DNA from 4 places in the Yersinia sp. SCPM-O-B-9106 (C-191) genome. Region 4 is predicted to be linked to each of the others. Evidence: predicted binding sites of a transcription regulator. Region 4 holds the regulator's gene; each other region holds the start of a gene.

Region 1 (3,532 bases), 1.1 Mb from region 4:
GCTACCTGCGCCGGTGACCGGTGAGTTGGCGCTTCGGGTTTCGGCGATCAATGCGGCCAGTGAGCGATTACTGCAAAAAATTGGTGTGTGGGAAAACATCTTAGCGCTGCGCGCCAGCCCTTATAGCGGCATGGAAGTGTGGGACCAGGACAGTTTTGGGAAAATTGCTTTCCACGCCGATGAATATGGTTTTAGCCATCTCGGGCATATCATTGAAAACCAAGTGATTCAGCAGGCGCTATGGCAGCGAGCCAGCCAATTGGTTGATGTGACTTTGCTGGCGCCCGCCAGTATCAAACAGGTGGCTTGGGGCGAAAGTGAAGCATTTATCACTCTGACGGATGACCGGATGCTCAGCGCCCGGTTGGTGATTGGGGCTGATGGTGCGAACTCTTGGTTACGCCAACATGCTGATATCCCACTGACATTTTGGGATTATGCCCATCACGCGCTGGTGGCCACTATCCGCACTGAAGAAGCGCATCTGGCCACGGCACGGCAGGTATTTCACGGCGACGGCATTCTGGCATTCCTGCCATTTAGTGACCCACACCTTAGCTCGATTGTCTGGTCATTACCCCCGGAACGCGCTGCCGAATTAGCCACACTGCCCGCGGAGCAGTTTAATCGCGAGCTGGGAATGGCATTTGATATGCGGCTGGGGCAATGTCAGCTTGAAAGTGAGCGCCAAACTTTCCCACTAATGGGGCGTTATGCACGCAGTTTCGCGGCACACCGACTGGCTCTGGTTGGCGACGCCGCCCATACCGTGCATCCGTTGGCCGGGCAGGGCGTGAATCTGGGCTTTATGGATGCCGCCGAACTGGTGTCTGAACTCCGGCGCTTGCAGCGTCAGGGTAAAGATATCGGCCAGCATCTTTATCTGCGCCGCTATGAACGCCGCCGTAAGCACAGCGCCGCAATGATGCTTGCCAGCATGCAGGGTTTCCGCTCACTGTTTGCGGGTGATAACCCGGCTAAAAAACTGTTACGCGATATTGGTTTGACATTGGCGGATAATTTGCCGGGGGTAAAACCGCAGCTAGTGCGCCAGGCGATGGGGTTAAATGATTTGCCCGATTGGCTGGATGAATAAATAATCCTCTATCCCGCTAAATCCGCCTCAGTTGAAATAATCTAATTCCAACCTGCTTTTCGCATTAGTTTTTCTCACACACAACCAAAACCTGATAAGTTGATTCTGACAGGGTTTTGGTTGTTTCGTTATATAACATCGCAATTTTTACGTTTTAATTGTTAATTATGTGCCTCCGTGCGCAGTTTTACAGTGGAAAACTCTGCACAATACCCCTGCCTTTTGTTGTTTTAATCTGTGCTATTGCCTATTTTACCTTATGGTTACCTGATGAATTCGGTGATAACGTTGGGCAAAAGGTATCGTTTGCGTAGACCCGTCATACTTCACGTTGCAGGTGTGTTGGCTGCTTTCGTTCACCCCAGTCACTTACTTGAGTAAGCTCCTGGGGATTCGCTTAATTGCCGCCTTCCTGCAACCCGAACTATCTAGGGTATAGGCCTGTTTATGGTGAGTTAGAGTCTCTAACACTCATTGCATGAAACTGTTTGAGGGAGAGTAGATGTCTAAGCAGACCCCGCTGTATGACCAACACGTGGCGTGCGGTGCGCGCATGGTAGATTTTCATGGTTGGATGATGCCATTGCATTATGGCTCTCAAATTGATGAGCATCATATCGTGCGCCAAGATGCCGGTATGTTTGATGTCTCGCACATGACAATTGTCGATCTGCACGGTGCCCAAACCCGTGAATTCTTGCGTTATCTGTTAGCCAATGATGTTGCCAAACTGACCCAACCGGGCAAAGCCCTGTACACCGCGATGCTGAATGCTTCCGGCGGTGTTATCGATGATTTAATTGTCTACTTCCTGCGCGAAGACTATTTCCGTTTAGTGGTGAACTCCTCCACCCGAGAGAAAGATCTGGAATGGATCATTCAGCACGCTGAGCCTTATCAGGTGGGCGTGACGGTGCGTGACGATTTAGCACTGGTGGCGGTGCAAGGCCCGACAGCGCAACAGAAAGTGGCGACCTTACTGACTCCTGAGCAGCAACAAGCGATTACAGGAATGAAACCATTCTTTGGTATTCAAGCTGGTGATTTGTTTATCGCCACCACCGGTTATACCGGCGAAGCAGGCTATGAAATCGCGCTACCGAAAGAACAGGTGGTTGAATTTTGGCAACAATTGCTAGCCGCTGGCGTGAAGCCCGCCGGCCTTGGTGCACGTGATACTTTGCGCCTGGAAGCGGGGATGAATCTCTACGGCCAGGAAATGGACGAAAGCATTTCGCCACTCGCCGCCAATATGGGGTGGACAGTGGCCTGGTTGCCAGAAGACCGCCAGTTTATTGGCCGCGAAGCCCTGGAAAAACAGCGTGCGAACGGCACTGAGCAACTGGTCGGCTTGATCATGACTGAAAAAGGCGTATTGCGTAATGAGTTACCGGTGCATTTTTCTGATGCTTTAGGTAACCAGCATGTTGGTGTGATAACCAGCGGGTCATTCTCGCCGACACTGGGCTTCAGTATTGCTCTGGCTCGTGTCCCTGCGGGGATAGGTGAAAGTGCGGTGGTGCAAATTCGTAACCGTGAAATGCCGGTACGCGTCACAAAACCGGGTTTTGTGCGGGCGGGTAAGCCGGTCGCGCTGTAATTATTTAGAGTATTCCGCATTCTACGAGCCACACTTTTTGGCTCTACCCTTTTTAAGGAGCAGCAATGAGCAATGTACCAGCAGATTTAAAATATGCGTCATCCCATGAGTGGGTTCGTGCCGATGGCGATGGTGTGTATAGCGTCGGGATCACTGAGCATGCGCAAGAGTTACTGGGCGACATGGTGTTTGTTGATTTGCCGGAAGTGGGCAGTGAAGTTTCTGCGGGCAGCGACTGCGCTGTTGCCGAGTCAGTTAAAGCCGCTTCTGACATTTATGCCCCAATCAGTGGTGAAATCATCGCCGTGAATACTGAGCTGGAAAGCTCCCCAGAATTGGTGAATAGCGCGCCTTATACTGATGGCTGGCTGTTCAGCATCAAAGCTTCTGATGAGGGTGAGTTGGCGAATTTGTTAGATGCCGAGGCTTATCTGGCGACCATTGAAGAATAAATGAAAAAAGCCTGAGGTGAGTGAAGTGCAATGAGCTAAGGGTTGACCACGTCTACGGGTGCTCCGGTGGCTTACGCCACTACGACCCGAACGACGTGCTTTCCCTTAGTTCGGCTTTGTGAGTATTTCTAAAACCTCTCCAAGGCGCGGTTAATTTCAAATATCTCCCGTCCCATGCCCTATTCAGGAATGTGTAGCAAATGACTCAGAATCTCAGCCAGCTTGAACATAACGATGCTTTTATTCAGCGCCATATCGGCTCCTCAGCTGAACAACAACAGCAAATGTTGGCCGCTGTTGGTGCCAGCTCGTTAAGCAGTTTGATCCAGCAGATTGTTCCGGCAGATATCCAATTGCCAAGCCCACCACCAGTGGGCGATGCCG
Region 2 (3,532 bases), 740 kb from region 4:
TCAGTGTATTAAAAATCTTTAGCATTGGGACATTCCGTGGTTTTTGTTTTTGCGAAACGCATGGTTTAAAAAGATATCATCAGATTATGCGGTAAATCAGCTCCCGATACAGCACTTTTTCGCACATCTTGGCGGCGTTTCGAGTGCTGACTCAATCTCGCAGATATGATATAAGAGCCATCTAAAGAGTTACGACTCATTTGTGAATACACTTATTACACTAGCAGGAACATTATTATGGTCACTTTTCATACTAATCACGGCGATATCGTCATCAACACTTTCGCAGATAAAGCGCCGGCTACTGTTGAAAACTTCCTGAACTACTGCCGTAAAGGTTTCTATGATAACACTATTTTCCACCGTGTTATTGATGGTTTCATGATTCAGGGCGGTGGTTTTGAGCCGGGTATGAACCAGAAAACAACTGATGCCCCTATCAAGAACGAAGCCAACAACGGTCTGAAAAATACCCGTGGCACTTTGGCAATGGCGCGTACCAACGATCCACACTCTGCCACTGCTCAGTTCTTTATTAACGTTGCAGACAATGACTTCCTAAACTTCCGTTCAGAGCGCCCAGATGGTTGGGGTTACTGCGTGTTCGCTGAAGTGACTGAAGGTCTGGACGTGGTTGATAAAATCAAAAACGTCGCGACTGGCCGCAGCGGTATGCATCAAGATGTGCCAAAAGAAGATGTGATCATTCAAAGCGTTACTGTTAGCGAGTAATAACGGCTTAATGAGCACGCTTTTTATTGCAGATTTGCATCTTAGCGTTCAGGAACCGGCAATCACTGCCGGTTTCCTGCATTTTATACAGCGTGATGCTATTCATGCTGATGCATTATATATCCTGGGCGATTTATTCGAATCCTGGATTGGCGACGATGACCCCGAGCCTCTGTATCGGCAAGTTGCTGCCGCGTTGAAATCACTCCAACAACAGGGCGTGCCCTGCTACTTTATCCACGGTAACCGCGATTTTCTGCTGGGTAAACGCTTTGCACTTGAAAGTGGCATGACCTTGCTGCCGGAAGAGAAAGTTGTTGAGTTGTATGGCCGTAAAATCGTTATTTTACATGGCGATACCCTGTGCACTGATGATGCCGACTATCAGCATTTTCGCCGCCGAGTACACAATCCCCTGATCCAGAAGCTCTTTCTGTGGCTACCGCTGCGCTTTCGGTTACGCATTGCGGCTTATATGCGCAATCAAAGCCAACAAAATAATAGTGGTAAATCGCAGCTGATTATGGATGTCAATCCACAGGCGGTGGTTGAAACTTTCGAGCGAAATAATGTCAGTTGGATGATTCATGGGCATACCCACCGCCCTGCGGTTCATACCGTCGAATTAGCGGCGGCAACGGCACACCGTGTGGTTTTAGGTGCCTGGCATGTTGAAGGTTCAATGGTTAAAGTCACGGCTGATAGTGTTGAATTGATTAAATTCCCGTTTTAACCTTCAGGTTTTACCTCATCAACTACGATCAAAAAACTAATAAAACCCACTAAAAGCCGCTACGCAACCGTTTTCCTCGCCTTTGGCTCATGATATGCTCTACGCCCTCTTCACCAGTCATGATTTAAATAAGATCATTCTGGCCGACGCTTGCGCAATCACAGGAGCTTTACACTCATGGGAGCTAACCTCGATTCGGCTTACCCAGCCGGGGTTAAAATCGCTATCGTAATGGGGTCCAAGAGTGACTGGGCCACCATGCAGTTCGCCGCCGACGTGCTCACCACGCTCAATGTCCCCTTTCATGTCGAAGTTGTTTCTGCCCATCGCACCCCCGACAAACTGTTCAGTTTTGCCGAGCAAGCCGATGCTAACGGCTTGCATGTCATTATTGCAGGCGCGGGCGGTGCTGCTCACCTGCCGGGTATGCTAGCGGCCAAAACATTGGTGCCGGTTTTAGGTGTGCCGGTACAAAGTGCGGCATTAAGTGGTGTCGATAGCTTGTATTCCATCGTGCAGATGCCACGTGGCATTCCGGTGGGAACACTGGCCATTGGTAAAGCCGGGGCGGCGAATGCAGCATTGCTGGCGGCTCAAATACTGGCGCTGCATGATGTTGAATTAGCAGCACGTTTAGCAGATTGGCGTAAAAATCAAACTGACGAAGTGTTGGACAATCCCGATCCGAGGGATGAAGCATGAAACCCGTTTGCGTATTAGGTAATGGTCAATTGGGGCGCATGCTGCGTCAGGCCGGTGAGCCACTAGGCATTGCTGTTTATCCGGTGGGTTTAGATGCCGAGCCAGAAGCCGTGCCTTATCAGCACAGTGTGATTACTGCCGAGATTGAGCGCTGGCCGGAAACCGCGTTAACCCGCGAACTCGCCACCCACACCGCTTTCGTTAACCGCGATATTTTCCCTCGTCTGGCTGATCGTCTGACTCAAAAACAGTTGCTCGACAGCTTGAATTTGGCGACCGCACCATGGCAATTATTGGCCAGCAATAGTGAGTGGCCGCAGGTCTTTGCCACACTGGGTGAATTAGCCATCGTGAAACGTCGGGTCGGCGGTTATGACGGACGGGGTCAATGGCGTTTACGCGCCGGTGAACAAGAAAGTTTGCCCGCCGATGCTTACGGCGAATGTATTGTCGAGCAAGGTATTAACTTTTCCGGCGAAGTTTCATTGGTCGGTGCGCGCAGTCATCAAGGTCAATCAGTCTTTTATCCACTGACCCATAATCTTCATGAAGAAGGTATTTTGCGCATGAGCGTGGCATTACCACAGCCCAATAGCAAACTACAGCAGCAAGCAGAGAAAATGCTGTCCGCAATTATGGATGAGCTGAATTATGTTGGTGTAATGGCGATGGAGTGCTTTATCGTCGACGACAGTTTATTAATTAATGAGCTGGCACCGCGAGTACATAACAGTGGTCACTGGACACAAAATGGTGCTTCTATCAGCCAGTTCGAGCTGCACCTGCGCGCTATTTTGGACTTACCGCTGCCCAAACCGGTGGTGAATACTCCCTCCGCGATGGTCAATCTGATTGGCACGCCAGTGAATATAGAGTGGCTATCACTGCCCTTGGTGCATCTGCATTGGTATGAAAAAGAAGTGCGCGAAGGCCGTAAAGTGGGCCATTTGAATTTAAATGACCCCGATGGCGCGCAATTAAGTGCGGCCCTGGCGGCATTAGCACCTTTGCTACCTGCGGAATACCAAAACGCCCTGCGCTGGGCGCAAGCTAAGTTATAACTGAAGCGCGGGCAGTTTATGCCGCCCGCGTTATTTCACTAATCCGTGTAATGACGGAATAACGCCCGCCCCTGCAACAATCTGGCCCCTAACCAACCGCCACAGAGTGACAGCAACAGCGCCGCCGCCAATGGCAATAACCACCACATGATCCAGTTAGGTTGCCACGGGAAATCAAACACTAAGCGCTGCAATGCCCAAAGTGCCGCTTCTGCTCCGATAGCTGCCGCCATACCGGCCACTAGCCCCAGCAACGCAAATTCCCACCACAATGTACCTCGCAGTAAGCGTTTACTTGCGCCGA
Region 3 (3,532 bases), 380 kb from region 4:
CTGGGATTACAAACCATTGCCGAGGGAGTTGAAAACGAAACTCAAATGCGTTATTTACAGGCCCATAATGTGGATTATCTGCAAGGATATATGTACGGACGACCCATGCCAATGAACGAATTTGCCAAATATTTGTTCCGTTAAGATTATAGGCAGGAGAATAAAAAAGGGTGCCTCTAAGGCACCCTTTTTAAGGTCGGTCACGGAGGCTTAATTAGAGCACCGCAACGATAGCTTCACACAATGGCGCCATATTGTCTGGCGTCATACCGGCAACGTTAACGCGACCAGAATTTACGGCATAAACAGCGAACTCATTACGCAGACGCAGAACTTGTTCTTTGGTCAGGCCACTGAACGAGAACATACCATTCTGGTTTATGATAAAGCTGAAATCTTGCTTAGCGCCTTTTTCCTGCAAAGTATTAACAAACAACTGACGCATACGGTGAATGCGTTGGCGCATATCAGTCAGTTCTTGTTCCCAAATAGCACGCAGCGCTGGGTTACTCAAAATGGTGGCAACCACAGAGGCACCGTGAGCTGGTGGGTTGGAATAGTTCGCGCGGATAACGGCTTTCACTTGGCTGAAAGCGATATCAGCGACTTCACTGTTTGCGGCAACAATAGTACAAGCCCCGACACGCTCATTGTACAAACCGAAGTTTTTGGAATAAGAGCTGCAAACAATCAATTCTTGATGTGTCGCGGCAAAAATTCGCAGGCCTTGGGCATCTTCTTCCAAACCTTTAGCAAAACCTTGATAAGCGAAGTCAAACAGTGGCAACCAACCTTTAGCAACTGAAAGCTCGGCTAATTGGCTCCACTGGGCTTCTGTTGGGTCAATCCCGGTCGGGTTATGGCAGCAACCATGGAACAATACGACGTCGCCAGCTTGGGCTTCTGACAGGCTATTTAACAACCCATCGAAGTCCAGCGCATGATTTGCTGCATCATAATATGCATATTCAACAACTTCTAGCCCAGCTGCGGCGAAGATATTTTTATGATTTGGCCAGCTTGGATTACTGACCCAGACACGTTTGGCGCTGGTTTGATGGGCGATGAAATCAGCGGCAATACGCAAACCACCTGTGCCACCAGGGGTTTGCGCGGTACGCGCACGTTTATCAGTAATAATCGCGCTATCGGCCCCGAACAACAGTTCCTGAGTACAGCTGGCAAAAACTGGCAGGCCATCAATACCCAAATAATTTTTGGTGACTTCATTTTCTAGCAAATACTGCTCAGCTTTCTTTACGCTGGTCAGCACCGGCGTTTTCCCGGTTTCGTCTTTGTAGACACCGATCCCCAGGTTAATTTTATGAGAGCGGTCATCCGCGCGGAAAATATCGGTTAGGCCCAGAATAGGGTCGGCAGGTGCAGCAGTGATTTTTTCAAACATGTCAGAGGCTTCCATGGCTTAGCGTTAAGCAAACAGAACTCTCAGGGTAGCGCCAGTTGCGGCCTTTGCCAACCGTTTGCGATAAAAAGAAATGAATGTTGTGAGGCGAGGGGATTCAGGGTGAAAAATCGGCAAAATAACGCTTTCTACAGCGCAATCTCCCTAGATTAATCAAGGGTAAAAATGTTCGCCAAGCATAAAACAAAAAGACAGAGCCGAGGCCCTGTCTTTTTTTAACTTACGTCAGCAGATAAACTGCTTGATTAAGCTTAACTTAGAACTGGTATACCAAGCCAACACCAACAACGTCATCAGTGTTCAGACCGTTAGTACGAGTGAAATCATTCTCGTCCAACAGGTTGATTTTGTAATCAACATAGGTAGACATGTTTTTGTTGAAGTAGTAGTAAGAACCAACAGAAACATATTTCAACAGATCTTGGTTATCGCGATTTGCGTTAAGATCTTTGCCTTTAGACTGAACGTAGCCTAAAGATGGACGCAGACCGAAGTCGAACTGGTACTGTGCAGTGATTTCAATATCACGAGTCTTGTTAGCGATTGTATTGCTATCGTCGCCATATGGAGTCATGTTTTGAGTTTCAGCATACATTACAGCCAAGTATACGTTGTTTGCGTCGTATTTAGCACCAACGTTCCATGCTTGAGCTTTATCACCTTCAGCAGTGCTGAAAGCTTTTTGTTCGTTAGTACGGTTTGCAGAAGAGAAACCAGCACCAAAGTTCACGCCGTAACCGATATCATAAGTAGAAGAGATACCGAAACCGTCGCCATTCTGATCTTTCAGGTTAGCGCCAGTGTAAACACCTGTAACTGGGTCAATAGAACCAGCACGGTCATTTTGGTTTTTACCTTGATATTGCAGAGCAAAGTTCAAGCCATCAACCAAACCGAAGAAGTTGGTGTTACGGTAAGTTGCCAAGCCAGTAGAACGGCCAGTCATGTAGTTGTCAGAGTTGGAGATTGAATCACCACCGAACACTGGCAGCATGTCAGTCCATGCGTTGACATCATAGATTACGCCGTAGTTACGGCCGTAGTCGAATGAACCGAATTCAGCAAATTTCAGACCAGCAAAGCCCAGACGGGTTTTGTTGCCTTTGTCGCCTTGGGATTCAGCGTGGTTAGCCTGAACGTTGTATTCCCACTGGCCGTAACCGGTCAGTTGGTCAGTAATTTGGGTTTCACCTTTGAAGCCGAAGCGAACGTAAGATTTGTCGCCGTCTTCGCCTTTGTTATCAGAGAACTGGTGACGCGCGTCAACTTTACCGTACAGGTCAAGTTTGTTGCCGTCTTTGTTGTAGATTTCTGCTGCATTAGCTGCACCAGCTGCTAACAATGCTGGGATTACTACTGCAAGAATGTTGCGCTTCATCATTATTATTACCCTCATTGGTGTTATTCGGACACCTGCCACTGCCGCCAATAATTTTTTTGGAACTATTGTTGAGAGTTTGGTGTCGTCTGTGTCTGAACGCAGTGTTCCATTCACGAGGGTTATAATCCAGACCGAAAATGCTACCAATTACCTGAATATGTTTCATAGGGATACCATGTGTTACAAAATGTAAATTTCAGGGAACTTTGTGACTTAGATCGAACTTTAAAAAATGACAAAAGCCAGCAGGGCTGGCTTTTATTTATACAAAAACACTTTTTTTCTCAATGACGAACTTAGAAACTGGCATTTCTCGGCGTGCGTGGGAATGGAATTACATCACGAACGTTTTGAACTCCTGTCACATAGGAGATCAAACGCTCAAACCCAAGGCCAAAACCTGAATGTGGCACAGTGCCATAGCGACGCAGATCACGATACCACCAATAATCTTCTTTATTGAGGCCCATCTCTGCCAAACGTGCATCCAACACATCTAAACGCTCTTCACGTTGTGAACCACCGATAATTTCACCAATGCCAGGGGCGAGGACATCCATCGCTGCCACGGTTTTACCATCTTCATTCATCCGCATATAGAAAGCTTTGATATCTTTCGGATAGTTTTTGACCACCACTGGCGCTTTAAAGTGTTGCTCAGCTAAATAACGCTCATGCTCAGAAGACAAATCAATGCCCCAAGAGACATCGTTTTCAAATTTCTGACC
Region 4 (3,532 bases):
CGCCCCTCACCCTATCTTAGCGACTGCGAAAGATCGGATTTGAGGAGCAAACACCCTGAGCAACCCCGAAAGGAGAGAGCGATGTCTTTTGAATTACCGGCATTACCTTATGCACAAAATGCACTGGAACCGCACATTTCTGCAGAAACGCTGGAGTACCATTACGGCAAGCACCACAACACTTATGTGGTCAACCTCAATAATCTGATTAAGGATACTGAGTTTGCGGGTAAATCCTTGGAAGAGATTATTAAAACCTCCAGTGGCGGTGTCTTTAATAATGCAGCCCAAGTCTGGAACCACACCTTTTACTGGCACTGTTTATCACCAAATGGTGGCGGCGAACCTACTGGCAAAGTTGCCGATGCCATTAATCAATCCTTTGGTTCTTTCGCTGAATTTAAAGCACAATTTACTGATGCGGCAGTGAAAAACTTTGGCGCAGGCTGGACGTGGCTGGTCAAAAAAGCGGATGGCACACTGGCGATTGTCAGTACCTCAAATGCGGCAACACCGCTGACGACTGCGGATAAACCACTGCTGACGGTGGATGTATGGGAGCACGCTTACTATATTGATTATCGTAATGCGCGACCAAAATATCTGGAGAACTTCTGGGCTTTAGTGAATTGGTCTTTCGTTGAGAAAAATTTAGCCTGATACCGCGCAAACAGAAAGATACACACGTGGTTATTATCAGTAGAAATAATTAAGGGCGGGTTAACCGCCCTACTAATGGCTTCATACCGGCAAGCGGTTTAATTAATTCATTACCGCCACGAAGCTAAAAACAATAATCATTGCCAGCGCACCAACAGTCGTAATCAGCGACATTTTCAGATTGGTATCCATAAAAACTCCTCAGCCGGTTAATCTTTATACTCGTCATACTTCAAGTATAGTAAGGTAAAGGCACACAATTAGTGCGTTAAATCATTTTCCCACAGTTAAGAAAAAAAATCTTGTGCTCATTACGCACTTTATAACATTGATTAACGCTTTCACTTTTCCTCCAGATCAGCCAAAATTCGCAGTTCATAACTGTATGCCGACTCATAACGTCCAATAAAACCTCTCAGACAGCCTGCTGATTCAACTTACCAGCCTACTATCGTGTTTCTGTCTGAGCGGTGTTCGAGTCATACGGGCAAACGATTAACATAATACTTACCTGCTGTAACAGGTGAGCTTAGGAGTCATTCTTTTTATGGCAACGATTAAAGATGTGGCCAAACACGCGGGTGTGTCCACCACCACCGTTTCGCACGTTATCAATAAAACTCGTTTCGTCGCCGAAAATACCAAAGCCGCTGTGTGGGCGGCCATTAAAGAGCTGCATTATTCGCCCAGTGCTGTGGCCCGCAGCTTGAAAGTTAATCACACTAAATCAATTGGTTTGTTGGCAACATCCAGTGAAGCACCCTATTTTGCTGAGGTGATCGAAGCGGTTGAAAATAGTTGTTATAGCAAAGGTTACACCCTGATTTTATGTAACTCTCATAATAATCTTGATAAACAAAAAGCCTATCTATCCATGCTGGCGCAAAAGCGTGTCGATGGATTATTGGTGATGTGTTCTGAATACCCTGAACAATTGCTGGGGATGTTAGAAGATTATCGCAATATTCCAATGGTGGTGATGGACTGGGGTACCGCCCGTGGCGATTTTACTGACTCGATTATTGATAATGCATTCGAAGGTGGCTATTTAGCTGGCCGTTATCTTATTGAGCGCGGTCATCGTGATATCGGTGCTATTCCCGGTCAGTTATCACGGAATACCGGTGGTGGTCGCCATCAGGGCTTCCTGAAAGCACTGGAAGAGGCCAATATCCCGCTACGTGACGAATGGGTGGTTCAGGGGGATTTTGAGCCAGAATCCGGTTATAAAGCTATGCACCAAATTCTGACGCAAAAACACCGCCCGACCGCCGTATTCTGTGGCGGCGATATTATGGCGATGGGGGCAATATGCGCGGCGGATGAATTGGGCCTGCGGGTGCCACAAGATATTTCGGTGATCGGCTATGATAATGTGCGCAATGCGCGGTATTTCTCACCGGCGCTAACCACTATTCATCAGCCAAAAGAGAGATTAGGTGAAACCGCTTTTGCCATGTTGCTCGACAGAATTGTCAGTAAACGCGAAGACCCACAAACGATTGAAGTACACCCTAAGCTGGTCGAGCGCCGCTCTGTTGCTGATGGCCCCTACCGCGATTACCGCCGTTAATCTTCACCTGCCGGTAGCCCTCATGTTACCGGCAGCTAACGCTGTGCGTTCAGTCCTCAATCACGGCATTATCATCTTTTAGCCATTCATTATTAAGTGTGACACTGTCACCTAAATACGCCAGCATCCATGCTAAAGCTGGCGAATGATTATTCTGCTCCCACGTCAAACAACACGGGCTATCAGGAAGTGGCTCGGCCAAGGTTAATACCACCAGTTTCCCTTGTTCAATCAAGGGCGACACCATATGCGCGGGCACCATTCCGACACATAATCCTGCACACAGGCAATCTATTCCCGTCGCCCAATCGGGTGCCACTAAACGCTGTTGGTTATCCAAGGTCCAGGTGTCTCGTTTCGGCAGATTTCGCGCGGTATCCTCCAAACAGAGTGAGGGATAAGGCCGCAATTGGTCATCAATAAGGGAACCGGTTAAGTGGGCTAAGGGGTGATTGACGCTCACCACACAATGCCAAGTCAAAAAGCCCATGTCGCGGAAGATAAACCGCCCGCCAACCGGAATGGCGCGAGTCGCCCCAATGGCCATTTCAGCTTGGCCATCCGCCAGTGCATCCCAGACACCATTAAATACCTCATAGCGTACCCGCAGTTCGATATCAGGAAAATGGCGATAAAAATCCAATACTAAGCGGCGACTCCGCTGAGGTTTGACGATTTTATCGATCACGATATTGAGTTGCCCACGCCACCCATTCGCCACTTGCTGGCACTGTCGCCGCGTGCCATTCATTTTTTTGATAACATCTCGGGCTTCTTTGATAAAAACCCTGCCCGCTTCCGTCAATTCTACATCCCGGTGACGCCGTACAAATAACGGCACGGCCAGCCATTCCTCCAACTGGCGCACGGTATAACTTACCGCTGACGGGACGCGGTGCAATTCTTGAGCAGCAGCGCTGAAACTCCCGGTGCGGGCAACTGCATCGACCACATCCAATGAATATTCTGACCACATGATTCTGCACTTCCCTTAGACTGAATATTTACTATCAATTTTTTTGATAGCATGGCGCAAATATTACCGTTTCACAACAGAATAGCTCGCCGCTAGAATGCCCCCCGCAATGGAATTTCCATGATAAGAGTTTTGCCTGCAAAATTATAATGAGACACAAAAAATGAAAACGACTTCTAGTTTCATGTTCTACCTGGCCGGTTTGAGCATGTTGGGGTACCTGGCCACCGACATGTATTTGCCTGCCTTTGGCGCTATGCAACAAGAGCTGCGCACCTCTGCCGGCTCCATCAGTGCCAGCCTCAGTATCTTTCTCGCTGGTT

What was found. The regulator PurR, encoded in region 4, represses purine synthesis genes. The targets are predictions, from matches to a motif close to CANGCAAACGTTTGCNTG.
Region 1: the regulator PurR is predicted to act here: its motif matches at 1,574-1,591, upstream of gcvT (glycine cleavage system aminomethyltransferase GcvT).
Region 2: the regulator PurR is predicted to act here: its motif matches at 1,526-1,543, upstream of purE (5-(carboxyamino)imidazole ribonucleotide mutase).
Region 3: the regulator PurR is predicted to act here: its motif matches at 1,471-1,488, upstream of OP863_RS12480 (amino acid aminotransferase).

Annotation. Positions count from the first base shown of each region.
Region 1 covers NZ_CP110791.1:3,454,286-3,457,817, reverse strand. The annotation lists gene ubiI (FAD-dependent 2-octaprenylphenol hydroxylase) at 1-1,096, shown strand, start outside; gene gcvT (glycine cleavage system aminomethyltransferase GcvT) at 1,599-2,696, shown strand; gene gcvH (glycine cleavage system protein GcvH) at 2,762-3,148, shown strand; gene gcvP (aminomethyl-transferring glycine dehydrogenase) at 3,349-3,532, shown strand, end outside.
Region 2 covers NZ_CP110791.1:3,062,306-3,065,837, forward strand. The annotation lists gene cysS (cysteine--tRNA ligase) at 1-25, opposite strand, end outside; gene ppiB (peptidylprolyl isomerase B) at 238-732, shown strand; gene OP863_RS14000 (UDP-2,3-diacylglucosamine diphosphatase) at 743-1,465, shown strand; gene purE (5-(carboxyamino)imidazole ribonucleotide mutase) at 1,643-2,167, shown strand; gene purK (5-(carboxyamino)imidazole ribonucleotide synthase) at 2,164-3,228, shown strand; gene ybbP (putative ABC transporter permease subunit YbbP) at 3,267-3,532, opposite strand, start outside.
Region 3 covers NZ_CP110791.1:2,694,122-2,697,653, reverse strand. The annotation lists gene OP863_RS12485 (cyclic diguanylate phosphodiesterase) at 1-144, shown strand, start outside; gene OP863_RS12480 (amino acid aminotransferase) at 215-1,405, opposite strand; gene ompF (porin OmpF) at 1,680-2,801, opposite strand; gene asnS (asparagine--tRNA ligase) at 3,101-3,532, opposite strand, start outside.
Region 4 covers NZ_CP110791.1:2,317,337-2,320,868, forward strand. The annotation lists gene sodB (superoxide dismutase [Fe]) at 82-660, shown strand; gene OP863_RS10640 (YnhF family membrane protein) at 763-852, opposite strand; gene purR (HTH-type transcriptional repressor PurR) at 1,208-2,233, shown strand; gene punR (DNA-binding transcriptional activator PunR) at 2,283-3,209, opposite strand; gene punC (purine nucleoside transporter PunC) at 3,373-3,532, shown strand, end outside.